Regions from separate parts of the Xanthomonas sp. NCPPB 2933 genome, predicted to be linked through region 1. Evidence: predicted binding sites of a transcription regulator. Region 1 holds the regulator's gene; each other region holds the start of a gene.
The links. Region 1 encodes FliA, which starts transcription of late flagellar genes. Its sites were predicted from a motif close to TAAAGTTTNNCNNNCNNNGGCCGATAA; they were not measured.
Positions count from the first base shown of each region.

Region 2: the regulator FliA is predicted to act here: its motif matches at 6,792-6,818, upstream of AC1PLU_RS05695 (methyl-accepting chemotaxis protein).
Region 3: the regulator FliA is predicted to act here: its motif matches at 7,507-7,533, upstream of AC1PLU_RS03535 (GGDEF domain-containing protein).

Region 1 is NZ_CM161518.1:2,943,575-2,953,998, reverse strand. Features, by position in the region: gene AC1PLU_RS12045 (serine hydrolase domain-containing protein) at 1-901, shown strand, start outside; gene AC1PLU_RS12040 (chemotaxis protein CheA) at 1,181-2,839, opposite strand; gene AC1PLU_RS12035 (protein phosphatase CheZ) at 2,842-3,468, opposite strand; gene cheY (chemotaxis response regulator CheY) at 3,468-3,860, opposite strand; gene AC1PLU_RS12025 (RNA polymerase sigma factor FliA) at 3,896-4,669, opposite strand; gene AC1PLU_RS12020 (MinD/ParA family protein) at 4,666-5,550, opposite strand; gene flhF (flagellar biosynthesis GTPase FlhF) at 5,537-7,207, opposite strand; gene flhA (flagellar biosynthesis protein FlhA) at 7,883-9,976, opposite strand; gene flhB (flagellar biosynthesis protein FlhB) at 9,973-10,424, opposite strand, start outside.
Region 2 is NZ_CM161518.1:1,364,538-1,374,961, reverse strand. Features, by position in the region: gene otsB (trehalose-phosphatase) at 1-232, shown strand, start outside; gene AC1PLU_RS05710 (glycoside hydrolase family 15 protein) at 282-2,060, shown strand; gene otsA (alpha,alpha-trehalose-phosphate synthase (UDP-forming)) at 2,057-3,424, shown strand; gene AC1PLU_RS05700 (glucose/quinate/shikimate family membrane-bound PQQ-dependent dehydrogenase) at 4,013-6,451, shown strand; gene AC1PLU_RS05695 (methyl-accepting chemotaxis protein) at 6,884-8,752, shown strand; gene AC1PLU_RS05690 (thiol-disulfide oxidoreductase DCC family protein) at 8,865-9,290, opposite strand; gene AC1PLU_RS05685 (DUF4166 domain-containing protein) at 9,361-9,891, opposite strand; gene pgeF (peptidoglycan editing factor PgeF) at 9,894-10,424, opposite strand, start outside.
Region 3 is NZ_CM161518.1:811,902-822,325, forward strand. Features, by position in the region: gene AC1PLU_RS03505 (alpha/beta hydrolase) at 1-356, opposite strand, end outside; gene AC1PLU_RS03510 (YiiX/YebB-like N1pC/P60 family cysteine hydrolase) at 340-960, opposite strand; gene AC1PLU_RS03515 (DUF3817 domain-containing protein) at 1,111-1,446, shown strand; gene AC1PLU_RS03520 (alpha/beta hydrolase family protein) at 1,597-3,567, shown strand; gene AC1PLU_RS03525 (S9 family peptidase) at 3,786-6,110, opposite strand; gene AC1PLU_RS03530 (DUF1615 domain-containing protein) at 6,286-7,377, opposite strand; gene AC1PLU_RS03535 (GGDEF domain-containing protein) at 7,770-9,644, shown strand; gene AC1PLU_RS03540 (hypothetical protein) at 9,882-10,424, opposite strand, start outside.

The sequences.
Region 1 (10,424 bases):
CCTAGGTAAACTCCAACAGCCGAATGATCGGTCAGTATTTCAGATCGCCTCGCTAACCAAGATATTTACGGCACTATTACTTGCTGATTGCGTTCAGCGGGGTGAAGTGAATCTCGTCGATCCACTATCAATGTACATTGCAGTTCCTCCCGTCACCTTCGACGGGAATGAGATCACGCTTCTCGATTTAGCCACTCATACGAGTGGGCTACCACTTCGGCCATCCAGTCGCACCGGCCTCAGTCAAGATAACCCCTACGCCGGCTACACCGAGAGCGATCTTTGTGCTGATTTAGGTCGTGTCCATCTCACGCGCTTACCGGGGTCGAGTTTTGAATACTCGAATTTTGACTACGCGTTATTGGGTTACGCGTTGTCACAGCGCCTTGGCAAAACGTATGCTGACCTCTTGCGAGCTCGCATTTTTGAACCGCTTCGTATGGACGAGACTACGCTTACTCTATCAACGGCGATGCAGCACCGGGAAATTTGGGGTTACGATGCGGACTTCCACTCGGCTCAACCCTGGGAATTTGGTGCGCTTGCGCCGGCAGGCGGCCTTTTTTCGACGGTAAAGGACCTGTCGAAATTCATGACACTTTGGACAAACAAAGAAAGTGGTCCCCTCTCGCGGGCGGCTTCAATGATGCTGGCCGTAGATAGGCCCGGCGATAATACCGATACCAGAATGGGTATCGGCTGGCGGAAGGTCCACCCGGATGGCCAGAGTATAGCTTGGAGCAATGGAAATGGCGGCGGCGTTCGTAGCTTCATGGGCTTCAACGCCGACACGCGCGTCGCCGCAATCGCGTTTATCAACAAAACATCGGGTTTTGGAGTTGACGATATCGCGCTTGGGATGCTTGCGCCAGCTGGCTCGCATGTTCCCCCGTTTTTCTAAAACCCGGGCTGGTTTAAGGTGCTTAAATATTAGCTGGATGGGAAATAACGGTTCCAGGTTCACTTCCACGGCAGCCTGACCGTCGCCAAACGATCGCGCCCATGCTTGCGCGCGTAGCGACATAGATCGACAGCGATGCTGGTAGTGAAACAACAACGGCCGCAGTACGCGGCCGTTGTTGTTAGATCAGGCAGCCAGGATCGTCTTGACGATTCCCGATTCCCGATTCCCGATTCCCGATTCCCGACTTTCCCAATCCTGAATCCCGAATCCCCAAACTCAATGATCGCTGGAGCGCAAGCCATCCACATCCAGGATCAACGCCATGCGGCCATCGCCGATCAGGGTGGCGCCGGCGTAGCCGGGCAGGCCGCGCAGGGCGCGCGGTAGCGGTTTGATCACCACTTCCTCGCGGCCGCGGACCTGGTCCACCACTAGGCCGAAGCGGGTTTCGCCGGCCTGCAGCAGCACCACGGTCAACAGCGGCGGTTGTTCGGCCGGGACGCCCAGCCAGCGACGCAGGTCGATCAGCGGCAAGGTGTGCGAGCGGCGGTCCAGCACGGCGCGGCCGTCGAACCAGCCCAGCGATGTCTGTGGTGCATGCAGCACTTCGACCACGCGGGCCAGCGGTAGTGCATAGACGGCTTCGCCGGCCTGCACCAGCAGGGTCGGCAGGATCGCCAGGGTCAGCGGCACGCGGATCATGAAGCGGCTGCCGCGGCCGAGTTCCGACTGGATCTGGATCTGTCCGCTGAGTTCGCGGATGCGCGATTGCACCACGTCCATGCCCACGCCACGGCCGGAGATGTCGGTGACCTCGGCCTTGGTCGAAAAGCCCGGCATGAAGATCAGGTGCAGGCACTCGTCGGTGCTCAGACGTGCGGCGGCTTCGGCGTCGATCAGGCCCTTGTTGCGGGCGATTTCGCGCAGCCGCTCGGGGTCGATGCCTGCGCCGTCGTCCTGAATTTCGATGCTGACGTAGTCGCCTTCCTGCTGCGCAGACAGGCGCACGTGACCACTGCGCGGCTTGCCGGTGGCTTCGCGCAGGGCAGGGGACTCGATGCCGTGGTCGATCGCGTTGCGCACCAGATGCACCAGCGGGTCGGCCAGGGCTTCGACCAGATTACGGTCCAGTTCTGTCTCGGCGCCGATCAGTTCCAGCTCCACTTCCTTGGACAGGGTGCGCGCGACATCGCGGGCCACCTTGGGGAAGCGCGAGAACACCTTGCTGACCGGCTGCATGCGGGTGCGCATGACCGCGGTCTGCAAACGCGCGGTGGCGATATCCAGCACGCTGACCGCGCGATCGAGTTCCTCGTCGCGCAGGCGGGTGCGCAGGGTCTTGAGACGATTGCGCGAGAGCACCAGTTCGCCGATCAGGTTGACGATGGCGTCCAGGCGCTTGGTGTCCACGCGCACGGTCTGTTCGGCTTCGGCACCTTTTGCGGCTGCTTTGGGTGCGGCCTTGGCACCGGGCGCGGGTGCATGACCCTCATCGTGCGACGCTGCGGCCACGGCAGCCAACGCGGCCTTGGGCGCGGCCTTGACCGCCGGCGGGCCGCTCTTGGCATCGAACTGCGCAATCAGCGAGGCCGGTGCATGCGGCACGGTTTCGCCTGAGCCCATCGCATCCAGCATTGCCTGCAGATAATCCAGCGACTGCTGCGCGGCATCGAAGTGATGCGCCTGCAGCACCGCCTGGCCGGAGCGCGCCATGCCGAGGGTTTCTTCAGCGGCGTGGCACAGCTCCACCATGGGCTTGATCGCCAGAAAGCCGGCGCCGCCCTTGAGCGTGTGGAAACCGCGGAACACCGCGTTGAGCTGGTCGGCTTCGTCCGGTGCCTGTTCCAGCGCGACCAGCTGTTCGCCGAGGCGATCCAGGATTTCCTGGGCCTCGACGATGAAATCGGCAGCAATATCGTCTGGAACAGCACTCATGGTTACAACCCCAATCCGGACAGCAGGTCATCGGCGTCGTCTTGCGACACCGCGTGACGGTCCAGGCCCTTGACTGCAGGACCGGCAAGACCGCCGTCGTCTTTCTTCGGCTCGGTGCTCTTGGGCGGCAGGCCCAGCGCACCGAAGCCTTCGTGCACGCGCCGCACGATGCCGGCCACGCGACGGATGATCTGCCCGCTCAGGTCCTGGTAGCTCTGCGCCAGCGACAGTTCGGTCAGGTTGTGGCGCATCTTGTCCATCAGCGCGCCCTGGTCCTGATTCAGACCGCCGTCGCGCAGCTGGTTGGCCAGCTCACGGCATTCTTCGACCAGATCCAGCGTGCGATGGCTGGCCTTTTCGGTCATTTCCACCACGTGGTCCAGGCGCGAACACGCATCGTCCAGCTCGCCGGCTTCTTCGGGCACGGTGGGCAGTTCGCCCAGCGCCTGACCGAGTTCGCGTGCGAGCCGGCTCAGGCCCTGCATCATCGGACGGGTACGCAAGGCGGCGAGGTGATCGACCTCGCGCTTCCAGGCGGCTTCGTCACCGCTTTCCAGTGCATCGAGCGCGCCCTGCAGGCGGTCGATCAAGGCAGCGCGTTCGGCATTGGTTTCCACGGTGGCGTTCATCAGGCGGTCGCCGCCAGACGTTCGAACACCTTGCCCAGCTTTTCTTCCAGCGTCTGCGCGGTGAACGGCTTGATGATGTAGCCATTCACGCCGCACTGGGCCGCTTCGATGATCTGCTCGCGCTTGGCTTCGGCGGTCACCATCATCACCGGCAGGTGCTTGAGCTTGGCGTCGGCGCGGATGTTGCGCAGCAGGTCGATGCCGGTCATGCCGGGCATGTTCCAGTCGGTGACCACGAAATCGAACGGGCCGGCCCGCAATGCAGCCAATGCGCTGTTGCCGTCTTCGGCCTCTGCGGTATTGGTGAAGCCAAGATCGCCCAACAGATTCTTGACGATACGTCGCATCGTCGAGAAGTCGTCCACGATCAAAATCCGCATGTTCTTGTTCACATCAAGCTCCTAACACTAAAAAATACGCGAAAAAATCATTCGTCAATTTCGACACCGGCATCGGCCAGTTCGAAGACCTTGAGGCGGCCGCGCAGACGCACCACGGCCTGGCCGTGGATCTGGCAGACGCGCGATTCGCTGACACCGAGCACGGCGCCGATTTCCTTCAGGTTCAATTCCTGTTCGTAGTACAGCGACAGCACCAGCTGCTCGCGCTCGGGCAACTGGCCGATGGCCTTGCCCAGCTCGCGGCCGAACTCGCCACGCTCCATCATCTGCTGCGGGTTGGGGCCACCCTTGGCGGTGGTGTCCAGCTCGCCGTGATCTTCGATGCGCGATTCCAGGCTCAGCACCTGGCCGCGCGCGGCGTCTTCCATCAGACGCAGGTAATCGGGCAACGGCATTTCCATCGCGGCGGCCACTTCGGTGGCGGCGGCGGCGCGGCCGGTGTTCTGTTCGATCTTGCGTACTGCAGCAGCAGCGTCGCGGGCACGGCGGTGTACCGAACGCGGCACCCAGTCGCCACGCCGGATCTCGTCGATCATCGAGCCGCGGATACGGATCGAGGCATAGGTTTCGAACGAGGCGCCCTGCTCGGAGTCATAACTGCGCGAGGCTTCGATCAGGCCGATCATGCCGGCCTGGATCAGGTCGTCCACTTCCACGCTCGCCGGCAGGCGCGCGGCCAGATGGTGGGCGATGCGGCGCACCAGGTCTGCGTGCTGGGTGACGATGTCGTTGGCGTTGTTGCGTTGCACTGCACGGTACTGCGCGGTGGCCGTCGTTGCGGTTGCGGTAGCGGTGCTCATGCGGCGACCCCCCGTTGGATGATGCGTTCGACAAAGAACTCGACGTTGCCGCGTGGCACGGTGGGGGCCTGCCAGCGCGAGGTACGCCGCGCGATTTCTGCGATGGCCAGCGCCGAGGGGCTGGCGGGGTAGGCCTTGATGACCGGTTGCTGGCGCTGTACCGACAAACGCAACCAGTCGTCCTGCGGCACGTGGCCGAGGTAGTTCAGCGACACGTCGCCGAGGAATTTTTCGCAGACCCGCGACAGCTTGTCGTACAGCAAGCGGCCTTCGTTGGGGTCGCGCACCATGTTGGCGATGATCTGCAGACGGTCCACGCCGCGTTCGCGCGAGAGCACCTTGATCAGCGCGTAGGCGTCGGTGATCGAGGCCGGTTCGTCGCAGACCACCACCACGGTGTCCTGGGCGGCCTGGCAGAAGGTCAGCACGCTGTCGGTGATGCCGGCGGCGGTGTCGATGACCATCACGTCTAGGTCGCGTTCCAGTTCGGAGAACACATTGACCAGGCCGATGTGCTGGGCCGGGGCCAGTTCGGCCATGTGGCGGCGACCGGAGGCGGCCGGAACCACCAGCACGCCGCCCGGGCCTTCGATGATCACTTCGTCCAGCGTGCAGCGGCCAGCGATCAGGTCGGCCAGGGTGTACTTGGGCGACAGGCCCAAGACCACGTCCAGGTTGGCCAGGCCAAGATCGGCGTCGAGCAGCAGGGTGCGCTTGCCCATCTCGGCGAGGGCCACGGCCAGGTTGGCGGAAATGTTGGTTTTCCCCACGCCGCCCTTGCCACCGGTCACGGCAATGGTGCGCACCGGGCCCAAGGGCTCGGGACGGGTCGCCGTCAGGGGGAAGGCGTTGGTCAGCTTGGCGTATTCACGCGACTGCATGGTTGTGCTCCGGAGTACAGGGCTTATCGGCAGCGCGCCGCAAATCTTCAAGGCGAAGAACGAGACTGGCGGCATTGGCGCGGTGCAGGTCGTCGGGGACCCGCTGTCCGTCAGTCACCCAGGTGATGGGCATTTGGTGGTCGACCACCACCGACAAGGCACTGCCGAAGCGGCCGGTCTCGTCGAGTTTGGTCAGCACCACGCCTTGGGGCTTGGCGTGGGCGAAGCGGCGTACGACCTCGTCGAGGTCGGAAAAATGGGCGTTGGCCGGCAGTACCAGCAGCGAGGTGACCTGGTGCGCGGCGCGCAGCCAGTTCAGCTGCGCGGCCAGGGCGCGGTCGCGCTGGCCCATGCCGGCGGTGTCGATCAACACCAGCTTGTAGTCGCGCAGGCGCTCGAGCAGTTCCAGCAGGCTCTCGGCGCTGTCGGCCTCGTGCACCGCGATGCCGAGCTGACGGCCGTAGCTGTGCAGCTGCTCGCGGCCGCCGACGCGCTGGGTGTCGGTGGTGACCAGGGCCACGTCGCGCGGGGCGTGCTGGGCGGCGAAGCGCTGGGCGAGCTTGGCGATGGTGGTGGTCTTGCCGGCACCGGTCGGGCCGACCAGGGCGATCACGCCGCCGCGTTCCAGCGGGTCGACCGGGGCCACCGGCAGACGCTTGGACAGCAGGCCCAGCATCAGCCCGCGGCCGCGGTGCAATTCGGTATCGGCGGGAATCTGCAGGGCCACATCGCGGATCAGACCGGCGTCGAAGCCGTAGTCGTCCATCAGCTCCAGGGCCTGCGCACGCACCGGGGAGCCACGCAGGCGCTCGTCGGTGAGGCGGTTCATTTCGCGCTCGATCATCTGACGCATCAGCGCCAGCTCACCGCGCAGCTGCTTGAGTTCTTCGTCGTTCTGCGGCACCGGGGCGGCGGCAACCGGCACGGCGGCCAGGGCGACCGGGGCGGCCACCAGCGGCGGCAATGCGGCCGGCGGCAGGATCTGCGGCAGCGCGTCGTCCATGTCGAAGCCGTCGTCGTCCTGCTCGTCGTCGTCCTGCCCGTAAGAGGCGTGGGTGGCGAGCGCGGCGGCCATGATCGGCGTGCGTGCCTGCACCGGGGCAGCGTGCACCGGAGCCTGCACCGGTGCGGTGGTCAGGAAGTCGGCGAACAGCTGTTCCGGCACTGCCGACAGCGCATGTTCCTGGCGCGGTGCGGCGGCAACTGCAACGGCGTGGGCCAATGCTTGAGCGGCGGCAGACGGGGCGGCGGCAGTCCGCACCGGTGCGGCGACCGGCGCCGAGCGCGGCACGTTGACCGGCTGGCGCAGCGCCATCGCGGCGATCATGTCGTCTGCGGCGCTGGCAACACGCTGACGCTGGCTGCTGCCGGTGTCACTGGCCGGCTTCAGCGGGGCGTGGAACGGCGCGGCCGGCCTGGCCGGCGCCTGCTGGACCGGCGCTTGTTCGATCTGTGCCGCCGCAGCTGCCGGAGTCTCGGAGCGCGCGGTTTCCAGAGCGCGCTGCACGAGTTCTTCGTCGTAGTTGCTGGCAGCGACGATCTCGATGCCTTCGGCGGTACGGCGGTTGGACAGGATCACTGCGTCCGGGCCGTGTTCTTCACGCACCATGCGGAATGCGGTGCGCATGTCCGGGGCAACGAAGCGTTTGATTTTCATGCGAAGTGCCTCCAGGAACGGGACCCGCCGGACGCCGGACGGGTGCGCGATGAATGTGGGTGTGTTGCCAGCGTCATGAGTTGCCTGTCCCGTTCGGTTGTTCCAAGTGCTGCTGCTCGCCCCGCAGCGATCAAGCTGACTGCGGTCTCGCCAGAGCTAATGCACGCGGCGTGCCAAAACGCGGTGCCGGGGTTCCGGCGCGGGGATCTGGAGTGTTGGGACAGGCTGGAGCTGTGCGATCGGCCCGGCTGCAAGATTTCAAGTCACTGGTTTTATTTACTTTTTTCTGGGACCGCGATGCGTTGGCATCCACTGTGTGGGTGGATGCGCTGGCGGGTGGGAGGTCGAGCGTGGAGCGCCCGCAAGGTCTCGAAACGGCCAGCGTCGTGCAATCGATTGGAGGTTTGAACGAGTGGCGGCTTTCCGACGCTGGGTGCGGTGGTCGGTCGCCTGTCTGCAGCGAGAGGGCCGGGCGCGGGTGGGTTCGTAGGAGCGCACCCGGGCGCGATGGGCCCTCCCGGTAACGCCCTCGCGACCAAGGTCGCTCCTACAGTGATGTCAGCAAGCTTTTCTGGTCCGCAGCACGTCGCGTGTCGTAGGAGCGCCCTTGGGCGCGACGGGCTGTCCCGGTAGAGCCCGTCGCGCCCAGGTGCGCTCCTACGAGGTGCGTCAGGCTCAGCTGATCGTGCCGACCAGCTTCAGGCGCTTGTCTTCCGGCACTTCGCTGTACGCCAGTACCGACAGGGTCGGCACGCTATGGCGGACCAGGCGGGCCAGCGCTGCGCGGACCTGGCCAGGTACCAGCACCACCGCCGGTTCGTTGCGGGCTTCCTGCTTGCCGACGCAATCGGCCAGGCTCTGGTGCAGGCGCTCGGCCAGGCCGGGTTCCAGTGCCACGCCATTGCCGTGGGTGGATTCCTGCAGCACGCGCTCCAGCTGCGGGGCCAGCGTGTAGACCGGCAGCTCGGCCGACATGCCGGCGATTTCCTGCACGATGAAGCGACCCAGCGAGGTGCGCACCGCGGCGGTGAGGGTGGTGGGGTCCTGGCTGTGCGGGGCGTGCTCGACCAGCGCTTCGACGATCTTGCGCAGCTGGCGCACCGGGATGCGCTCGATCAGCAGGTTCTGCAGCACCCGCACCACCACCGACAGCGGCAACGCCTTGGGGGTGAGGTCTTCGACCATCTTCGGCGCGGTCTTGGCCAGGGTCGCCAGCAGTTGCTGCACTTCCTCGTGGCCGAGCAGTTCCGGGGCGTGTTCGCGGATCAGGTGCGACAGATGGGTGGCGATGACGGTGGCCGGGTCGACCACGGTGTAGCCCATCGATTCGGCATAGGCGCGCTGATGCGGCTGGATCCAGGTGGCGTCCAGGCCGAATGCCGGGTCCTTGCCGGGAATGCCGTCGAGCTGGCCGAGTGCGCCGCCCGGGTCCAGCGCCAGTTCGCGATCGGGATAGATTTCCGCAGTGGCCACCGGCACGCCGTGCACCAGCAGGCGGTAGGCGTTGGCCGACAGTTCCAGGTTGTCGCGGATATGCACCGGCGGCACCAGAAAGCCGATGTCCTGGGTGAGCTTGCGGCGTACGCCCTTGATGCGCGCCATCAACTCGCCGCCCTGGTTCTTGTCCACCAGCGGGATCAGCCGGTAGCCCACTTCCAGGCCCAGCGGGTCGATCGGGCGCAGCTCGTCCCAGCTCAGTTCCGAGCTGGCCTGGGCGGCGGTGGCCGCCGCTGCGGCCTTGGGGTCGGTGGCGGGGTCGCCGGTCGGCGGGATGACCAGGCTGCGCTTGTACATTTTCCAGGCGATCACGCCCAGGATCAGGCCGAGCGTCAAAAACGCGACGTTCGGCATGCCCGGCACCAGGCCGACCAGGCCCAGGATGGCCGCAGCCACCGCCAACGCGCGGTGCTGGCCGAACACCTGGCTGATCATGGCGCCGCGCATGTCCTGCGCCCGCGAGGCGCGGGTGACCAGCAAGGCCACCGAGGACGACACCAGCAAGGCCGGCAGCTGCGCCACCAAACCGTCACCGATCGACAGCAGGGTGTAGGTGGAGGCCGCATCCACAAAGCTCATGCCGTGCTGGAACATGCCCACCGCCATGCCGCCGATGAGGTTGATGAACAGGATCATGATGGCGGCGATGGCATCGCCGCGGATGAACTTGTTGGCGCCGTCCATCGCGCCGTAGAAGTCGGCTTCCTCGCGCACCTCTTCGCGGCGGGCCTTGGCTTCCTCACGCGTCAGCAAACCGGCGTTGAGGTCGGCGTCGATGGCCATCTGCTTGCCGGGCATGGCGTCCAGGATGAAGCGCGCGGTCACTTCCGACACGCGCCCGGCACCCTTGGTGATGACGACGAAGTTGATGATGGTCAGGATCGCGAACACCACGATGCCCACCGCGTAGTTGCCGCCGATGACGAACTGGCCGAACGCCTCGATGACCTTGCCGGCTGCGGCATGGCCGTCCTGGCCGTTGATCAGGATCACGCGGCTGGAGGCGACGTTCAGCGCCAGGCGCAGCATCGTGGTCATCAACAGCACGATCGGGAAAATGGTGAATTCCAGCGGGCGCTGCACGTAGATCACCGCCAGCAGCACCATTAGCGAGATGGCGATGTTGAAGGTGAACAAGGCATCCAGCACCGGTGCGGCCAGCGGCACCATCAGCATGGCCAGCATGGCCATCAGCGCCAGCGGGGCGCCCAGGCCGTTGCGCAGCAACTCCATGATGCGTCGGGCATTCAGCGGTGCGGGTTGGGCGCTCATGCGCTGGCTCCCTTGCCGAACTCATCCACTTCGAGGGAAGGCAATTCCGGCATCGGGCCGCCGTTCCAGCCACGCAACTGGTAGACGTAGGACAGCACCTGGGCCACGACCGAATAGAGTCTCACGGGAATTTCCTTGCCAATTTGAGCTTCCCTATACAAGGCGCGTGCCAAAGGCGGGGCGGTGACGATCGACACCCGGTGCTGTTCGCAGACTTCGCGGATGCGGAAGGCCATTTCGTCCACGCCCTTGGCCACCACGATCGGGGCGCGCATCTTGCCGCCCTCGTACTTGAGCGCCACCGCGTAGTGGGTCGGGTTCATCAGCACCACGTCGGCCTTGGGTACCGCTTCCATCATCTGGCGCTGCGACATCTGCATCTGCATCTGGCGGATGCGCCCCTTGACCTCCGGGCTGCCCTCGCTCTCCTTCATCTCGCGCTTGATCT
Region 2 (10,424 bases), 1.6 Mb from region 1:
CAGCAACAAGGGCCTGGCGGTCGAACAACTGATGCAGCACGGCGCATTCGCCGGCCGCACACCGGTGTTCGTCGGCGACGACCTCACCGATGAATTCGGCTTCGAAGCTGCCAATCGCCTCGGCGGCTGGAGCGTGCTGGTCGGCGATCGCGCGCAGACCAGCGCGCGCTTCCGCGTCGCTGGCACTGCCGATGTGCATGCGTGGTTGCAACGCAACGCGCGCCCAGCCTGAGAGCCGCGCGCCTTCCCCTCTTCTCTTCAAAAAGGATCGTTCGCACTCCATGACCGAGCCAAACCTGGATCTGGGCGTCATCGGCAACTGCAGTTTCGGTGCATTGGTCGATCGGCAGGCACGTGTGGTGTGGAGTTGCCTGCCGGCTTTCGATGGCGACCCGGCGTTCTGTTCGCTGCTCTCGCCCAAGGGCGAAGGCGGCGACTTTGCCGTTGAGCTGGAGGACTTCGAAAGTAGCGAGCAGCATTACCTGCCCAACACCGCCGTGCTGCGCACCGTGTTGCGCGACATCCACGGCGGCGAAGTGGAAGTGATCGACTTCGCGCCGCGCTGGCGCAACAACGGGCGTTTCTATCGGCCGGTGAGCATCATCCGGCAAATCCGCCCGCTGGCTGGCAATCCACGCATCGTGGTGCGCGCACGCCCGTTGGCCGACTGGGGCGGCCGCACCCCGGAAACCACCTGGGGCAGCAATCACATCCGTTGGGTACTGCCGGAATTCACCCTGCGCCTGACCACCGATGTACCGGTGCGCTTCGTGCGCGATGGCTTGCCGTTCGTGCTCAGCCACCCGGTCAATCTGGTGTTGGGCGTGGACGAATCGCTCACCCGCTCGCTCACCGGTTACGTGCAGGAAGCGCAGGAACGCACCGAAGAATACTGGCGCGAATGGGTGCGCTATCTGTCGATTCCACTCGATTGGCAAGAGGCGGTGATCCGCAGCGCGATCACACTCAAGTTGTGCCAGTACGAAGACAGCGGCGCCATCATCGCGGCGATGACCACCTCGATTCCGGAAGCGCCCAATACCCCACGCAACTGGGACTACCGCTATTGCTGGCTGCGCGATGCCGCCTTCGTGGTGCGCGCGCTCAATCGCCTGGGCGCCACGCGCACGATGGAGCAATTCATCGGCTATATCTTCAACATCGCCACCAGCGATGGCACCTTGCAGCCGCTATACGGCATCGGTTTCGAATCGCAGCTGGAAGAGCACGAAGTCGACACCATGGACGGCTACCGCGGCATGGGCCCGGTGCGACGCGGCAACCTGGCCTGGATTCAAAAGCAGCACGATGTATATGGCAGCGTGGTGCTGGCTTCGACGCAGCTGTTCTTCGATCTGCGTCTGAAGGATCAGGGCGATGCGGATACTTTCCGTCGCCTGGAGCCGCTGGGCGAGCGCGCATTCGCGCTGCACAACGTCCCCGATGCCGGCCTGTGGGAATTCCGCGGCCGCGCCGAAGTGCATACCTACACCGCTGCAATGTGCTGGGCCGCCTGCGATCGCCTGTCCAAGATCGCCGACCGCCTGGTGCTGCCGGAGCGCAGCGTGTATTGGAGCGAACGTGCCGACAGCATTCGCGAGCGCGTGCTGACGGAAGCCTGGAGCGACGAACACGGCCATTTCACCGACACGCTCGGTGGTCACCGCCTGGATGCCTCGCTGTTGTTGCTGGCCGATATCGGCATCGTGGGCAACGACGACAGCCGCTTCGTGCGCACCGTGGAAGCCGTCGGTCGCGTGCTCAAGCATGGCGATGCGCTGTATCGCTACATCGCACCGGATGACTTCGGTGCGCCGGAAACCAGCTTCACCATCTGCACGTTCTGGTACATCGACGCGCTGGCCGCGATCGGTCGCAAGGACGAGGCACGTGAACTGTTCGAGCGCATTCTCTCGCGCCGCAATCACCTCGGCTTGCTGTCCGAGGATCTATCGTTTGAAGACGGCGAAGCCTGGGGGAATTTCCCCCAGACCTATTCGCATGTGGGTTTGATCATTGCAGCAATGCGCTTGTCGCGGAGCTGGCAGGAGGCGTCATGAGTCGTTTGGTGGTGGTATCCAACCGCGTTGCAGTGCCCGGCGAAAACCGTGCGGGCGGCCTGGCGGTTGGCTTGTTGGCCGCGCTCAAGGAGCGTGGTGGGGTGTGGTTCGGCTGGAGCGGCAAGACCGTGCGCGGCGACAGCGGCGGCATGCATGAGCAGACCGATGGCGACATCAAGTTCGTCACCATGGACCTCAACAAACGCGACATCGATTCGTACTACAACGGCTTCGCCAATCGCACCCTGTGGCCGCTGCTGCACTTCCGCCTGGACCTGGTCGATTACGACCGCGCCACGCGCGAAGGCTACATGCGCGTCAATCGGCTGTTCGCGGAAAAACTGGCGCCGTTGCTGAAAGACAGCGACACGCTGTGGATCCACGATTACCACATGATTCCGCTGGGCGCGATGCTGCGCGAGCTGGGTGTGGGCTGCAAGATGGGCTTCTTCCTGCACGTGCCGATGCCCTCGGCCGACCTGATGCAGGCCATGCCCGATCACGCGCGTTTGTTCAGCACCTTCTATGCGTACGACCTGGTCGGCTTTCAGACCCAGCGCGACGCGGAGCGCTTCAAGGCGTACGTGCGTCTGTTCGGCGGTGGGCGCATTCTCGAAGGCGACATCGTCGAGGGCCCTGGCGGGCGCCGTTTCAGCGCCGCCTCCTTCCCGATCGGCATCGATACCGAGTTGATCGCCAACCAGGCAAAGGCCTCGGTTGGCAAGCAGGCGGTGCGTGATCTGCGCGAAAGTCTGCGCGGCCGTCAGCTGGCGATCGGTGTCGATCGTCTGGATTATTCCAAAGGCCTGCCGGAACGCTTCCAGGGATTCGAGCGCTATCTGGAGCGCTATCCGGAGCAATCCGGCAGCCTGACCTATCTGCAGATCGCGCCGGTGTCGCGCGGCGACGTCAACGAGTATCGCCAGTTGCGCGGGCAGCTGGAGCAGATCGCAGGCCACATCAACGGTGGCCATGCAGAGCCGGATTGGACGCCGCTGCGCTACGTCAATCAGAACTTCAGCCATGCCACGTTGACCGGTTTCTATCGCGCCGCTTCGGTGGGGTTGGTCACGCCGTTGCGCGATGGCATGAATCTGGTCGCCAAGGAATTCGTGGCGGCGCAGGATCCGGAAAATCCGGGCGTGCTGGTGCTGTCGCTGTTGGCCGGCGCAGCCGATGAAATGAAAGAAGCGCTGCTGGTCAATCCGCACGATCTGGATGGCGTAGCCGATGCGATTGCGACTGCGGCGAGCATGCCGTTGGCCACGCGCATCGAGCGCTGGCGGGCAATGATGGATCACCTGCGCAAGAACAACATCAATCACTGGCGCCAGCGGTATTTGCAGGCACTGGCCGATATTTGAATCTGGTTTCCCGAGCGACCAGCGCACACGCGCTACCAGCACACAGATGCGTCGCGCACTGGCGCATCCCTTCTCCCATCGGGAGAAGGTGCCCGAAGGGCGGATGAGGGTACGTGTGCACGTAAGAGTGAAAAATCCTCAGCTCTACGAATCTCCATTCCCGAATCCCGAATCCTCGCTCAGCCGATCGAGTCAATAGCGAAATAGAGCTATGGCAGCATCATGCATTCGTCGCCGCACACGAATGCCACCAAGACCGTCTGGCACCAACAGCACTCTATTCCTTCCGATTTGAGCATTTTCAGCACTCCATCCACACAGGTTGGAACGCTGGTTCTCATTCCGTCACGGACACGCGGGTATTTGCGGTCTAAAATATTCACATGATTAGCGCTGAGGACCCTGGGAGGGGCTGCGCGTTCATATCCTGACGTTCTTGTTTAGGGCGTTGTTCTTTAGATCGGGGCCGCCCTTTGCCAGCCTGTGATCTTTCTCCCTCCACGACTCGCCACCGTTTGCTGGTGCCTGGGTCCTTCCTGACATCTCAAAATGACTGATCAATCCTCAAAACGTGGGCTAGGCACCTGGTTGCTGGTGGCCTATGCGGTGGTGATCGCCGTGCTCGGTGCGGTGCTCGCCTACGAAGGCGGCCGCCTGGTTGCCGTTGGCGGTTCCTGGTACTACCTGTTGGCAGGCATCGGCCTGTTCCTGGCTGGCGTCTTGCTGGCGCTGGGCAAGCGTGCCGGCCTGTGGCTGTTTGGCGCCACGCTGGCGGCCACCATCGCGTGGGCGCTGTGGGAAGTGGGCCTGGATGGCTGGGGCCTGGTCCCGCGTCTGGCCATGATGTCGGTGCTCGGCCTGGTGCTGCTGCCGTTCTGGGGCGTGGCGCGTCGGCGCATGCAGCCATTGTCGGGTCTGAGCTATGTGCTGGTGACCGGCGTGCTGCCGATCCTGGGCGCAGCGCTGATCCTGTGGCCGTTGCTGGTACCGCGCAATGTCGAACTGGCCGATGCCTCCAAGCTGCCGGCCGAGAACGCAACGCCGTTCAGCCGCGCCAACGTGCCCAGCCCGGACGGCAACGTCGCGGCTAACCACGATGCCAGCAACTGGACGTCGTACGCCGGCTCCAACCTGTCCAACCATTACACCCCCGGCGCGCAGATCACCCCGGAAAACGCCAAGGACCTGAAGGTGGCCTGGGAATTCCATACCGGCGATCTCAAGCCGGCCGGCTCCAAGCTGGGCTACGCCTTCCAGAACACCCCGCTCAAGGTCGGCGACCTGCTCTACATCTGCACCCCGACCCAGAAAGTGATCGCGGTGGAAGCGGCCAACGGCAAGGAGCGCTGGCGCTTCGACCCGCAGACCAACCCGAAGGCGATGGCCGGCGTTGCCGCCACCACCTGCCGTGGCGTGTCGTACTACCAGGCGCCGGAAGGCACCGCGGAGTGCCCGACCCGGATCTTCTGGCCGATGGTCGACGGCCGCCTCGGCGCGCTGGACGCGCAGACCGGCAAGCTGTGCACCAGCTTCGGCAACAACGGCTTTGTCGATCTCAATGCCGGCACCGGCAACACCAAGCCGGGCTTCGTCGGCCCGACCTCGCCGCCTGTGGTGATGCGCGGTGTGGTGATCCAGCCCACCGGCCAGGTGCGCGACGGCCAGGAAGGCGATGCGCCCTCGGGCGTGGTGCGTGGCTTCGATGCACTCATCGGCCAGCTGCGTTGGGCCTGGGACCTGGGCAACCCGGCGATCACCGCCGAGCCGCCGGCCGGCCAGACCTATACCCGCTCGACCCCGAACGTGTGGTCGCTGATGTCTGCCGACGACGAGCTGGGCCTGGTCTATCTACCCACCGGCAATGCCTCGGGCGATTTCTTCGGCAAGGGCCGCACGCCGCAGGATGAGGAATACACCGCCTCGCTGGTCGCCGTGGACGCGGCCACCGGCAAGGAGCGTTGGCACTTCCGCACCGTCAACCACGACCTGTGGGATTACGACATCGGCCCGCAGCCGAATCTGGTCGATTGGCCGGTCGCTGGCGGCGGTACCCGTCCTGCGGTGATCCAGGCCACCAAGTCCGGCCAGGTGTTCGTGCTGGACCGCGCCACCGGCGAGCCGATCATGCCGGTCAAGCAGATCGCCGTGCCGCAAGGGACCGATCACGGCGACTTTACCGCTGCCACGCAGCCGATCTCGCCGGGCATGCCCAATACCGTGGGCGCGCCGAGCCGCGAGTACGAAACCATCATCGAATCCGATGCCTGGGGCATGACCCCGTTCGACCAGCTGGCTTGCCGTATCCAGTTCAAACAGCTGCGCTACGAAGGCATGTTCACCCCGCCGACCCTGCAAGGCTCGCTGGCGTTCACCGGCAACCACGGCGGCATCAACTGGGGCGGCGTCTCGGTCGATCTGCAGCGCGGCATCATGGTGATGAACAGCAATCGCCTGCCGTACACCTTGCAGGTCTATACCCGCGAGAAAATGAACGAGCTGGGCGTGGTCTCGGTGTTCGACGGCAAGAGCAAGACCCCCGGCTACATGGCGCAGAAGGGCCTGGCCTACGGCGCCCGCAAGGAGCCGTGGATGTCGCCGCTCAACACGCCGTGCGTGGCACCGCCATGGGGCTACATCTCCGGCGTGGATTTGCGCACGCAGCAGGTGATCTGGCGCCGTCCGCTGGGCACCGGCTACGACCAGGGCCCGATGGGCATCCCGTCCAAGACCAAGTTCGAAATCGGCACGCCCAACAACAGCGGCTCGCTCGCCACGGCTGGTGGCGTGACCTTCATCGGCGCGACCCTGGACGACTTCATGCGCGGCTTTGACACCCGCACCGGCAAGCAGGTCTGGGAGACCCGCGTGCCGGCCGGCCCGCAGGCAGCCCCGCTGAGTTACACCATCGACGGCAAGCAGTACATCGTGGCCGCCGTGGGTGGACACGACCGCATGGAAACCAAGTCCGGCGACAGCGTCATCGCCTGGGCATTGCCGGACGATGCGCAGGCCACGCCGGCCAAGTAATCGGCCGACACTGCGTTAGTGAGTGCAACAGATTGAACCGACCGTCGCGAGACGGTCGGTTTTTTTGTGGGGATTGGAAGTGGGAATCGTAAGAGCGGTTGCGAGTGTCGCGGCTGATGGGAGGCGTGCGCGCGCTTCTAAGACGCCCGCCGCAGACACGATTCCGGCGTTAATCAGCCCATGATATTTCACTCGAAATTTACATTTAAAAACTCAGATCCCGACGCCGCACAACCATTCCATCACGTACCAAACCGCACTGAAACCGCTTCCAAATCAATCACATCGGCGATTTCGTCCGCTTAGCGCCCACATTCCGACGAACGGCAATTTCACGCCGTCATGATTCGGGCTCAGCCGCCGATACCCCCAATGCAGCGTATTTCCTGCCGGACGCAGACCCATCCCAGATCACCTAGTCGGACCCAGCCTATGTTGCCTTCACACGATGCCACCGCTGTCCCCCGCCCATCTGCCGGCAGGAGCCTTGCGCGTGCCACCGGAATGGCCTGGCTTCCCGCCGCTGCGCACATCGGGCTGCTGGTACTGCTGACGCTCTACGCCGCCACGTTGGTGCCCGGTGGTTTTTGGAGCGGGCTGGGACGGATGTTGCCGGCACTGCTGGTGGTGGGCATCGCCAGTACAGGGCTATGGTGGTGGTCGCGCCGTCGCACCAGCGCACAGTTGCAGCAGGCAATCGGCGTGGTCGCGGCGATGGGCGATGAGCGCTTTCAGCGCGTGGAGCTGCGCAACGCATCCGGCGAGCTTGCGCCGTTGCTGCATGCGCTGCAGGCGACCCAGGACAAGCTGGCCATCCGCATCGACGTGATGGAACAAGGCCTGCGCCATGGCCAGTTCGTGATCAAGGCGCTGGACGATCTGGACACCATGATCCGCATCGCCGACGACGACGGCCAGGTGCTGTTCGCCAATCGCAAATTGCTCGCGATGCTCAAGCTGATCGAGCCGGATGTGCAGAGTTTCCGCCCCAGCTTCCATGCCGAAGGCTTCGTCGGCGGCAGCATCGGCGACATCTATCCGGACAGCCAGGCGGCGATCGACCGCATGCGCGCATTGACCGCTTCCAAAGCGGTGCGCGCGCCATTCTTCGGCCGCCAGATCGACTTCGTCTACAGCCCCATCATTGCCGCCGACGGCACCAAGCTGGGCACCATCGCGCAGTGGATGGACGTCACCGCGCAGGTCAATGCCGAGCAGGCGCTGATCCAGATCATCGATGCCGCCGCCGTCGGCGATTTCAGCCGGCGCATGCAGATGGACGGCATGGACGGTGTGCTGCTGTCGCTGGCCCAGGGCATCAACCGCATCTACGACTCGGTGGAAACCCACCTGGCCGCGTTGGCACGCGTGATCGGCGCCATGGCCGAAGGCGACCTCACCCAGCGTGTGGAGGGCGATGCGCACGGCATCTTTGCGCGCCTGCGCGACGACACCAACCAGACCGTACTCCGTCTGACCGAAATCATCGGCGGTATCCAGGTTGCCTCCGACACCATTCGCCAGGCCGCGGTGGAAATCGCTGCCGGCAACACCGACCTGTCCGAACGCACCGAGCAGCAGGCCGCCAACCTCGAAGAAACCGCAAGCTCCATGGAAGAACTCACCTCCACCGTGAAGCAGAATGCGGAAAGCGCGCTGCAGGCCAATCGTCTGGTAGTGGGCACCGGCGAAGTGGCGCAGAGCGGGGGCAAGGTGATGGACGATGTGGTGTCCACCATGAGCCAGATCAGCACCGCCTCGCGCAAGATCGGCGAGATCATCGGCGTCATCGACGGCATCGCCTTCCAGACCAATATCCTGGCGCTCAACGCCGCAGTGGAAGCCGCACGCGCGGGCGAGCAAGGCCGTGGTTTCGCCGTGGTCGCCTCGGAAGTGCGCGCGTTGGCGAGGCGCTCGGCCGATGCGGCCAAGGAGATCAAGACGCTGATCGCCGACTCCACCGACAAGGTCGAACTGGGCTCGGGCCTGGTGCACCGCGCCGGCGCGACCATGCGCGAGATCGTCGGCTCGGTGAAGCACGTCACCGACATCATGAGCGAGATCACCGCCGCCAGCGCCGAGCAATCCAGCGGCATCGAACAGGTCAACCGCACGGTCGCGCAATTGGACGAAGTCACCCAACGCAACGCCGCGCTGGTGGAAGAAGCCACCGCCGCTGCACGCAGCCTGGAAGAACAGGCAGTGGAGCTGGCCGATGCGGTGTCGATTTTCCGCCTGCAGCCTGCCCATAACGGCAACGCAAACGTAGTGCGTGCAAGTTTTGGAAACGCGGCGGCGTAAGCGGCCGTCACGGAATCACCGTAGGAGCGCACCTGGGCGCGATGGGCGTTACCGGTAACGCCCATCGCGCACAAGTGCGCTCCTACGCGGAGCTCGCTCGCTGAGATAAGCGCTAATCAAGAAACCGTGCACGCTGCTCGGGGCTTGGCAACATGCAATGCTCGGTGCGACCGAACCAGCGATAGCGATTGCGTGCGATTAGGCGATAGCCGATGTCGCGCACGCCGCTGGGCACCACACGCAACACAGTGGCCAGCCGCCAGATGCCGCCTAAGCCAGCCAGGACCCGCACGATCGCATCGCTGTCGGTCCACGCACCGCTGGCATCCACCAGTAGAAACGACAGCGGGTCGTCCGGATCCAGACCGTGCTGCAACAACAACGCGCGTCCGGCCTGGCCCTGCATCGCGGCAAAGCGATAACGCCCACGCCGATCGTGACGCAGCAGAAATTTGACCCAGCCATTGCACAGCAGACACACGCCATCGAAGACGATGGTCGCGGGCGCCTGGCCTGGCTTACCGCAGGGCGGCTCCACCCGAGGCGGCTCCGAGTGAGAAGGCTCCGAGTGAGGCAGCTCCACGTGAGGCACTTCAACGAGCGGTGGATCAACGCGGTTCAAGCCAACCCTCGTAGCGAATGAACGGGCCGACCAGCGGCAGGTGCACGTCGACCAGAAATCCATAGCGGCCAGCGTCGGCATGCTCGCGGCAACGCACCTGCTCGAACCAGCGCGCAGGCAGCGGAATCCAGCCGAACGCCCACACACGGGTGGCCTGCCAGCACAGCGACTGCGTATCGGTGTGCAGCGCGAATTCGAAGCGCACCGCGCCCAGATGTTCGCGCAAGCCGTTGCCGTGCCGCCACAAGCGCGAATGCATCGGCAGGCCGTCAAAACAGCGATGCCAGCGCTCGCCATTCGCGTCGGCAAGAAATTCCACTTCGACCTCCACTTCGCCGCTGCGCGGCAACCGGCTCAGCAACGCCAGCACTGGCACCAACAGATGGCGACCGCGCTGGATCTGCGCCCTACCGGCAAAGGTCTGCCGTTGCTGCACAGAATGCAGCGCACGCACCGGCATAGGCACAGGCACAGGCAGCTGCGCGAACGCGCCCTGCCCCAGCACGAACAACGGCACGCTCAGGGCGCGATCCAGGCCAGCGTGGCCATGCGCCCGCTGCAGCGATCGCGACGATGCGAGAAGAAGCGTTGCGGGTCGGAAATGGTGCACAACCCACCACCATGGATGGCGCCAGCCGGCACACCGGCCTGCTGCAGGCGCTGACGCGCCAAGGCATACAGATCCATCAACCAATGCCCTGGGCGCGTGGCAACAAACGCGCTCTGCGCCTGCGCATCGTGCGCGACGAAGGCGTCGAACACGTCCTGCCCGATTTCGTACACCTGCGGCCCCGCCGCCGGCCCCAACCACGCTACCATGTGCTGCGGCGGCGTGCGCATGGCCGCCACGCTGCGCTCCAGCATGCCGTCGGCCAACCCGCGCCAACCCGCATGTGCGGCGGCGACTTCGCTGCCATCGCCGGCGGCGAGCACGACCGGCAAGCAATCGGCGGTGAGGATCGCCAGCACCACGCCGGGCACGTCGGTCACCGAAGCATCGGCAACCGCTTCCCGCGCACCCGGCGCGACATCGTCCGCGGCACTGATCGG
Region 3 (10,424 bases), 2.1 Mb from region 1:
GCGTAGTCGCCGTCGGTCGCGTAAAGCACTGGATAGCGACGGCCCGGGTTGTCCGCGTAGCCGCGTGGCAGCGCCACGAACACTTGGTAATTGCGTCCGGAGGCCGGATCCGGGACATCCCAGACCTGACTGTCGACCATTTCATATGGCTTGCCTTCACCACGTTGCCCGCCTGGAATCGTGGCTGTTGCAGCTGCTGCGGGAGCTACTTTTGGTCGCTGCTCCACAACCTTGGCCGGCGGCGTCTGCGGTGCATCGGTGCAGCCAATGAGCAATAAGGCCAACAGTCCGGTCAGCAGTAACTTACTCAACGTGGTCTCCTGGCCGCACGTGGCCGTTTCATAGGCGGCCAACATAAGTCAGCGCGGACGCGCTTGCCATGTCGTTGGGATTGGTGCCGGGCAAGCCCTGCGGAACCGCCATGCCTTTGCTGCGATAGAAATCCGTCCAATACGGTGAAATCTTGCCGGTTTGCAGGTTCTTGAAGTTCATCGGCTGCAGTGCAAAGACGTGATGTGCGCGGAACGCGCGTTCGATGAAGTCCGAGCAGTAGTAGCTGTTGTCGTCCTGCACGTAGGTTTCGTTGTACGGCTTGCCGAGCATGCGCCGTGCCTGGGCGATGGCCTCGGGGATCGCAGCGCGATAGGGCTCGGTGAGCCGATACACGCTGATCTGCCGATGCTTGGCATTGGCTTCGTCGACGAAGTCGCTCAGTGCTTGCTGCCGCGAGCCTTTGTCGTCGGCATGCAGCACCACTTGTGTGTCGCCTTGATGGGCGACCAGCGCCACATGGTCGAAGCTGGGTGCGTCCTGCTTGGCGGTGGCATCGTCGATGGCGCCGCTCAGGCCGGTGCGGGCTGCGGTGACGAACAACAGATCGCCGTCCTGTAGCTGCACTGCGATGGAGGTTGCGGGCAGCAGTGCCAGTGCAAGCACGGCAAGCAGGAGGAAGGTGCGCATGGGAGGCCGGCAGGTGGTGCAAGGGGCGACCATTATCGCCAAGAACGGCGACGCGCTGCCGATGCGGTAAGCGCTCTGTAGAATGCAACTGCCAGCGAGCGTCGCCGCCGCCATCGCGTCGCGGCAATCCTTGTCCGTCTGGAGTCTTGCATGCGTGTTTCCTCTGCGTTGTCGCCGATGGGTCGGCTGTTTGCCGTGGCTGCGTTTTTCGAGGGGCTGACCTGGGCCGGGCTGCTGCTCGGCATGTTGCTCAAGTACGGCACCCACACCACCGAGGTTGTGGTGTGGCTGTTCGGGCGCCTGCATGGCGCCGCGTTCCTGTTCTATGTGGCGGTCAGCGTACTTGCCGCGTTGCGTTTGCGCTGGCCTTGGTGGGCCTGGGCGCTGAGCTTGCTGGCCGCGTTGCCGCCGTTGGTGACGGTGCCGTTGGAGATGTGGTTCCGGCGTATCGGCTTGTTGGGTCAACGCACACGCCGCGGTGTCTGAGCGTATCAAGGCAAGCTAGGCACTGCGGAGAATGCCGTGTGTGGCACTCGGCATGTCGCTGCGCAACGCACCCGATATCACGCCAGACCATGGACTCCGCAAACTGCCTTTGCCACCATAGGCATACCAAGGAAGAAGCGGAGTGCAGCAATGCGTTATTGGACGATGGTGGCGACTGCCGTGCTGGCAGGCCTGATGGCGGTGCCGGTGCATGCGCAAACTCCGCAGGACGTGCTGGATCTGACGCCGTATCTCAGGAACGACCAATTCGAGCGCATCAAGATTTCGCCCTCGGGCGCGTATTACGCCATCACCATGCCGTTGGAAGATCGCACCGTGTTGGGTGTGGTGCGGCGCGAAGACAAAGTGGCCACGGCCAAGGTGACCGGCGGCGCCAATAGCGTGGTGGACGATTTCTGGTGGGCCAACGACGACCGCATTGTGGTGTCGATGGCGCAGCGGCTGGGCTCGCGCGATGAGCCGATGGCCATCGGCCAATTGCATGCGATCGATGCCGATGGCAAGAACGGGCGGCTATTGGCCAGCCCCTACGGCACCAACGATGAGATCAACGGTGCGCAGTTGAAGATGGAGTTGGATCCGGGCACCTTCATGCTGGATACCTTGCCAGGCGATCCACGCAATATCCTGGTGTCGTCGATTCCGTTCGTCGGCGACCCGAACATCCGCATCGACAAGCTGGACATCTATACGCGCCGACGCAGCACGGTAGCCACTTCACCGGTGCGCCGCGCCAGCTTTGTCACCGACCGGCAGGGGCGTATCCGGTTTGCGCACGGGGCGGATGTGGAAAATGCCAGCAAGCTGTATTACCGCGACAACGACCAAGCGCCGTGGAAGTTGATCAACGACTCGGCCACCAGCCACCATCGCGAATTTCCGCTTGGCTTTTCTGCCGATGGCACGCAGGCCTATCTGGAAGTGGAGCAGGCCACCGGCACCGACGTGGTGGTGGCGTGGGACCCGGCCACCGGCAAGTCGACGCCGCTGTTGCACGACGACACCGTCGACCCCTACCGGATCCTGCAGGATCTGGACGGCACCACGCCGATCGGTGTGAGCTACATGAGCGATCGGGTACGCAACCGCTTCTTCGATGAGAAAGCACCGACTGCGCGGTTGTACCGCAGTCTGGAAAAAGCCTTCGGCGACAACGCGGTGTACATCACCTCGGCCACCAGCGATGGCCGCTTCGTGCTCGCCTATGTGTGGAGCGATCGCAATAACGGCGATTACTATCTGTTCGATACGGTGAGCAAGCGTGCGGACCGTGTGTTCAGCCGCCGCGAATGGTTTCCGCCCGATGGCGTGCCGGCCAGCAAACAGGTGAGTTTCAAGGCGCGCGATGGTCTGCAGCTGCATGGCTATCTGACCCAGCCGTTGAACGCCGAGCCCGGCAAGCCGTTGCCGCTGATCGTGATGCCGCACGGTGGGCCGTTCGGTATCTTCGACAAATGGGCGTTCGATGACGAGACCCAGCTGCTGGCTGCGGCCGGCTATGCGGTGCTGCGCGTCAACTATCGCGGTTCGGCCAATTACGGGCGTGCGTTCACGCAGGCCGGCGCCAAGGAATGGGGCGGGCGCATGCAGGACGACCTCACCGACGCCACGCATTGGGCGATCACGCAGGGCGTGGCCGATGCATCGCGCATCTGCATGTACGGCGCCAGCTATGGCGGCTATGCGGCGTTGATGGGCGTGGCCAGGGAGCCAGGCTTGTACCGCTGCGCTGCCGGCTATGTCGGCGTCTACGACCTGGACATCCTGGCACGCGACAACTCTAGTCGCGCGCGCTGGGCCAAGAACTGGACTGGCGATTGGCTGGGCGCACGCGAGACCTTGGCGGCACGCTCGCCGGTGACCTTGGCGCGCCAGATCAAGGTGCCGGTGTTTCTGGCTGCAGGCGGCAAGGACGAGCGCGCGCCGGCGGCGCATACCGAACGCATGGAGCGCGCATTGAAAGTGGCCGGTGTGCCGGTGGAGTCCCTGTATTTTCCCAACGAAGGCCATGGCTTCTATACCGAAGCGCATCGGCGTGAGTACTACACGCGCTTGCTGGCGTTCTTGAACAAGCAATTGGGCGGCCGCACGGCGAAGTAAGGGCTTGGTGGCTGCATCCGGTTTTGTCCGGATGCAACGTGTGGCCGAGCAGCGTAGTGGTGGTGTGGTGGTGGTGCGGGATGTTCAGGCGCCGGACAACGCTGTGCCTGGTTGGCAATGTCGCCTGATATGTCTTGCGTATTTATCGGTAAGGCATCGCGGCCAGGGCCGCTCCTACACGACAGGGTGCCTGCGTCACCGTGCTGCCTGTGCGCCTGTCAGTTCTTGGGCATCGGCTTCATCTGATACTCCGCCGGCGGCGTGGCGCCGAGCAGGTACTGCACGAAATAATCCCAGCGGCGGCGTGTGACATACGGTGTGAGATCGCCATAGCCATGTTTGGCGTTGGGCAGCATCAGCATGTCGAAGTTCTTGTTGGCCTTGATCAGCGCATCGGCCACCAGCAGGGTGAGATACGGCGGCACGTTGTCGTCCAGGGTGCCGTGCACCAGCATCAGCCGGCCCTTGAGGTTGCCGGCGCGGCCGGCGTTGGCCTGGTCGTCGTAGTTGGACGTGCCATCCTTGTTGACGATGTGTTCGCCGTGGTACTTCTCGGCCCAGTCGTCTTCGTAGCCGCGGTTGTCGTGGTTGCCGCTTTCCGACCAGGCCACCTTGAACAGGTCCGGGTAGCGCAGCATCGCGGCGGTGGAGGCGTTGCCGCCGCCGGAGTGGCCCCAGATGCCGATGCGGCTGGTATCGAACCAGGTATAGCGCTGGCCGAGTTCTTTGATCGCGGCGACTTGGTCGGGCAGCGTGTTGTCGCCCATGTTGGCGTACCAGGTGTCGTGGAAGGTCTTGCTACGCCACGGCGTGCCCATGCCGTCGATGGCGATCACGATGAAGCCCAGCTCCGCCAACGATTGATTGTCGCCGTGGCCGGCAAGGAAAATGCGGCCACGTACCGATCCGGTCTGCGGGCCGGGATAGATGTAATCGATCACCGGGTATTTGCGCGCCGGGTCGAAGTTGCTGGGCTTGAACATCAGCCCGTACAACGTGGTCTTGCCGTCGCGCGCCTTGACCGTGATTGGCTCCGGCGGCACCCAGCCGGCGGCCTTGAGGCGGCTGATGTCGGCAGTGGCGATCGTGCTGACGCTGCGTCCGTCGCCGGCATCGCGCAACAGCGTGACCGGCGGGGTGACTGAGGTGGAATAGGTATCGACAAAGCGTGCGCCATCGGGCGAGAGCGCAATGTGGTGATCGGCCACTTCGGGTGTGAGCAGCACCGGCTCACCACCGTCCAGGCTCACCTTCCACAGCTGCTGGTAGTACGGGTCCACGCCCGGCGTGCGGCCCACACCGACGAACCACGCGGTGCGTGTCACCGGGTCCACGCGCAACAACTCGGTGACGTTGCCTTCGCCGGTGGTGATCGCGCGCTTGGGTTTACCGGTGCCCAGATCGTAGAGATACAGCTGGCCCCAATCGCTGCGTTCGGAGAACCACACCGCCTCGTTGCTGCCGGGCAGGTACGCCCAATTGGCGGCGACCTGGCCGCTTTCGTAATAGGTCTTGGCGGTTTCGTCGAAGGCGGTACGCACCTCGCCAGTGGCGACATCGGCGATGCGCAACCAGGTCTGCTTGTGGAAGCGCGAGGTGGAGGCGAAGGCCAGCGTCTTGCCGTCCGGCGCCCACTTCACATCGTCCCACAGGCCAGGCGAGCAGCTCACGTCGTCGCACAGGGTGGAGCGGTGCTGATCCGGCGGCAGTTTCAGCCGCAGCACGCTGCGCGTGGGCACGTCGATGACCACGCGCTCGATCATGGTCACGTCCTTGTCGCCGGCCAGCGGGTATTTCCACGACTGCAGTTCCGGATGCCCTAGCTTGGTGCTGACCAGATACATGTCGCCGGTCTTGCGCTGGTCCTGCTGGAAGGTGGCGATCTTGCGCGAGTCCGGCGACCAGGCAACGATGGCGTTGTCGCTGTGCTGCCAGCCGGCGTTGTCGGTGGCGTAGCCGAAGTTTTCCACGCCGTCGCGGGTGAGCTGGGTTTCCTGGCCGCTGGCCAGATCGCGTACCCACAGGTTCCAGTTGCGGATGAAGGCTTCGCTGCGCTTGTCCGGCGACGGCACGCCCGGCTCGGCCTTGTCCTTCGCATAGAGCTTGCTGCAGCGCGCACGCGTGTCGCAGACCACGGCGGTATCGCGGACGTTGAGGCGGTAGCGGCCATCGGCGGTGCGCTTGACCACCGGTGCGAACGTGTCGGCCTTGAGCGGTTTGTCGCCGGTCTTCAGCAGCGTATTGAGCGAGCCGACCAGCGCGGACTGCTTGAACAGCGGCGCGGTCTTGCCGGTGGCGGTGTCCAGCTGCAGCAGCCGGTTGCCGGTGGCATCGTGATCGACATAGACCACATGGGTGGCGTCCAGCCAGTCGATGCGCGTGGCTTGGTGATCGACCAGCGGTTGCGCCAGATAGCTGGTGAGGCGCTCGGCGCGGGCGTAGTCGGCCTCGGTCACGCTGGGGACCTGCGCGCTGGCCAGCGCGGGCAGCGCGGCGATCGCCAGGGCGGTGAGCAGGTGGCGCATCGGCAACGGTGTGAGCATGTGGACCTCGTCGGAAGGGGCGCGCGTCGATGCGGTCGACGCAGCCCCCTGATGCTACCTGGCCCGGCGGTGCGTGTGCCTCTGCCATAGGTCGTGCCATGGCCGTAGACCAAGCCGTTGCGACAGGCGCAACGTGCGCCGACATCCGGGGTGTGCCGCGCGCGCGGGCGTGTGGCTACTTGCCCATGCAGCGTTTCCAACGCTCGTTCACCCGCTGCGCGAACCAGGCGGTGGTGAGCGTGCGGGTGATCTTCGGGCTTTCCAGGGTGATACCCGGCAATACGGCGCGCGGCAACGGTTTGCCGGTGCTGCGCTCGGCCAGCGCGAACACCTGGCGATACAGATCGGTGTCCTCGAAATCGGCCGTATCGCCGGCTTCCAGCGCACGGCGCAGTTGCCGGTCGCTCATCGCCAGCTGGCTGCCCAGGGCGCGTGCGGCACGTTCGGTGCCGCCCGGTGCCTCCAGGCTGGCGCCGGGTGTGAGCAGGTCGCCGTCCAGTGCGAGCGCGATGCCGCTGGCCTTGCTCAGCGCGGCCTGGAAGGCGGCATTGCGGCTGGCGTACCAACCGGCGTTGAAGTCGGCGAAGCGATACAGCAGTGCGTCGTAACTGGCCGGATACCCGAGCAGATGTCTGGTGCCGAACCAGAGCCCGCCGCGACGGCTGAAGACTTCATGGCGCATCGAGTCGCCCGGTGGATACGGATAGCGCTCGGCATGCTGCTCGGCAAACGCGATGCTCACCTGCATCGGCCCGGCGGTGTGCACCGGATTGAGCCCGTCGAACAGGCGCGCGCCCAACGGCACGCTGCCGGTGAAATCCTCGAAGATCTTGCTCAACTCCTGCTCGGTGCGCGCGCTCGCAATGCGCGTGGCATAGCTGCGGCCATCGGGGGAGTCGATGCGCACGGCGGCGTCGACCATGAAGCTGGGAATGTGGTGCGCACTGGCGCGGCGGTCGATCTCCGCGCGTGAAATCTTGCCCAGGTTGGGAACGACGGGATTGGCCTGATAGGTCGACTCCTGCTCGGTCACCGCCAGCACCGCGCAGATGTGCTCGGGGCTGGTGTCCAGCGCCTGCGAGGACAGCGCCACGTACACATCGTTGGCCCAGCCGGCGCGATCGGTGAGGGTGGCCGGCAGGCGCCGGGCGATATCGGCCTTGACCGCATCCGGAGAGTGTTGCGGCGCACGCGGGGCCTGGGTGGCGCAGGCCGACAGCAAGGCGACGGCAAGCAACGTGAGCAGGCGGGGCAAGCAGGATGTCACGGCGTCTCCAGATATCGGGCGGCAACTGCCGTGCGGCAGTTTACGTCGCTGCCGGACAGGTGCCAGCACACACCGGCACACACCGGCACACACGGGATGCCGGCAGCTCGCTGCGTCGGTCGCTCCGATTCAAGCCAGGTGCGATCAGGCCGATAACGAGCTCGATCAGGAACGTCGCGATCACGGTGCCTGGCATGCCTGCCGGTCATCATTGCAGAGGTTGCTGCATCGATGTCGCGTTCAAGCAGACGCCGACCTCGCCCAATTCCACCGCTGTCCACCCATGGGAGTGCCTGAAATGCCGCAGCAACCAGCAAGCCCGGTTCGGGTCGGAGGTGATGCCGTGGTCACGGTCCCGGCGCGTTGTGCCTTGTCGCCGTCATGAGTCGCCGATGAGCCTTCTTGCGGCACGCTGGCAACGGGTCTTGGCGGGGATCGCATTACTGCTGAGCAGCGCGGTGGTGTGGGCGCAGCCGCAGCCATGGAAGGCGATCGAATCGGCCGCAATCGACGACCCCAAGGCCGCGTTGCAGACCGCACAGACCTTTTTGCAGCAGGCGCGCAGCAATGGCGATGCCGACGCGCAATTCTGGGCCTTGCTGGCCCAGGCGCGCATCCTGATCTCGCTGGAAGACAACGATCATCGCCAGCTGGTGCTCAGCCAGGCGCGTACCGTGTTGGAGCAATTGCATGGCAACGCCGCGCAGGCGCAGCTGTGGCTGGATACCGTGCAGGCACTCAGCGATGTGCGCGAAAACCCCAACCGCGGCATGGTGACGCGATTGGAAGATCTGCGTCAGCGGGCGCGGGCACTGGGTCGCAACGATCTGCTGTGCGAAGTGGAAGCGGTCGACATGTGGAGCATGCTGGCCTCCAGCAGCAGCGATGAGGCATGGAAGGCGGCGCAGGCCAGCTACCAGTGTGCGGTGCGCGAGCACACCTTGAGCCTGGAGCTGGACGCGTTGACCCAGCTGGGGTCGCTGGCCAGCCGTGTCGGTGGGCGCATGGCAGAAGACAGCGAAGCCGAAGATTATCTGCAGCATGCCTTGACGCGCCTGCACGGCCAGCCGGCACGCTTCCAGCGCAGCCTGATCGAATACGAGTACGGCACGTCGCTGGCCGCGCAGCAACCCGAGGCCGCCTTGCTGCATTTCAAGCGCGCGCTGGCGCTCAGCCGCGAGCTCGGCGATCAGGCCGGCGTGGCGGCGGCACTGACCAGCGCCAGCGAAGCCCTGAGCGAAACCGGCGATGCGAATGCGGCACTGGCAATGGCGCGCGAGGCACTGCCACTGATGCAGAAACAAGGCAATGTTGGTCGTATCGCCGCGTGTCATGCAGTGTTGCTGCAGGCATTGACGGTGTTGAAAGCAGACAGCCTGGGGGCCGAGATCGTCGCGGCCAGGGCGGCGGACGACCCGAACCTGACCTTGAGCCGGCGTGCGCAACTGCTCGATGCCATTGCCCAGGCGCTGGCAGCGCAAGGCCGCCATGCCGAGGCGTATCAGGAACTGCAACGCGCCAACACGCTGCGCGCGCAAAGCCTGGACCGCCAACGCGACACCGTGATGCTGCGCTTGCAGGCGCGCTACGAAGATGCCCGCCGTGGCGCCGAAACCGCCGAGCTGCGCCGCCGTAGCGAGACTGCGCAACTGGCCTTGCAGGCGCGCGAAGCGGGCCAACGCACGCTATGGATCGCGCTATGTGCGGCCTGCCTGCTGTTGCTGGGCGCCTTGGTGGTGCTGGCCTTCGGTGCGCGCCATCGCCGTCAGCTGTCGCGGCTGGCGATGCGCGACGAACTCACCGGCCTGCCCAATCGCCGCGCCATTCGCTCTGAAGCGCAACAGCAGATCGAGCAAGCGTTGCGCTCGCAGATCCCATGCATGCTGGCGTTGATCGATCTGGATCACTTCAAGTTGATCAACGATGTACACGGCCACGCCACCGGCGATGCGGTGCTCAAGGCGCTCGCCAGCGCCTCGAAGCTGGCCTTGCGCACGCAGGATCGCCTGGGCCGCCTGGGCGGCGAAGAATTCCTGCTGGTATTGCCGGGCTGCAACGCGGAAGAAATTCCTGCGGTGTTTGCGCGCCTGCGCAGCGCCGTGGCCGCGATCCAGATTCCCGGCCTGCCGGCAGACCAGCCGGTGCGGTTCTGCATGGGAGCGGTCAGCGTCACCGCCGCCACCGGCCTGGACGTGCTGCTGAGCCAGGCCGATCTTGCGTTGTATGCAGCCAAGACTGCCGGGCGCGATCAATGGGCGGTGTGTTGAGCGTGCGTGCGTCGATCGCGTATTTGCGGATCGCGCTTTTTAAATCGCTGGGGTCTGCAGTCGCGCTGCAGCATCGAGCAACGATGCCGCTCTAAACCGCATGACGTTTTTCATCGCAGTGCGTTGTGCACCTGCGTGTGAGGTGACCAGTGGAGTCAAACGAAGCGAGAAGGCTCGATCGCGCCTTGCGGACCACGTGCCGCGGTCCGCAAGGCGCCACCGACGATACCGTCGTGCTTACTGGCTGACTTCCTGCATCGGCACCTTGTGCTCCTTGGAATATGCGCGCTGCGCGGTATTCAGGGCTTCGATATCGACATTGAGCTGGGCCGACACGGTTTCCAGGTCCTTGGCCAGCGGTGCCAGCTCGGTATTGGTGTAGCCGTTGGGCAGTGCGGCAAAGCGCTCCAGCGCGGCCATCATCGCGTCGGCGCTCTTGAGGTAGGCCGACAACTTGCCGTCCAGATCCTTGGCGTTATCCGGCACGCCCGAGGCCACGGCGGCATTGGCCTGCGCATTGGCGGCAAGCGCCTTGCGTTGGCTGCCCAGCGCGGTCTTGTAGCTGTCCAGCGGCTTGTGCGCGATGGCATCGTTCACCAGGCTCTGCCCGCGATCGCCGGACACCCACGGATCGATGATGGTCACCGCGCCATTCCAGACCGAGATGTTGTGCAACAGATAGTCGCTGGAGGAGAGCTTGGAGGCGCCGGTGGTGGTGCCGCCGCCGCAGGCAGCAAGCAGCAGACTGAGAGAGACAAGCAGGAGTGTGGTGAACGTCTT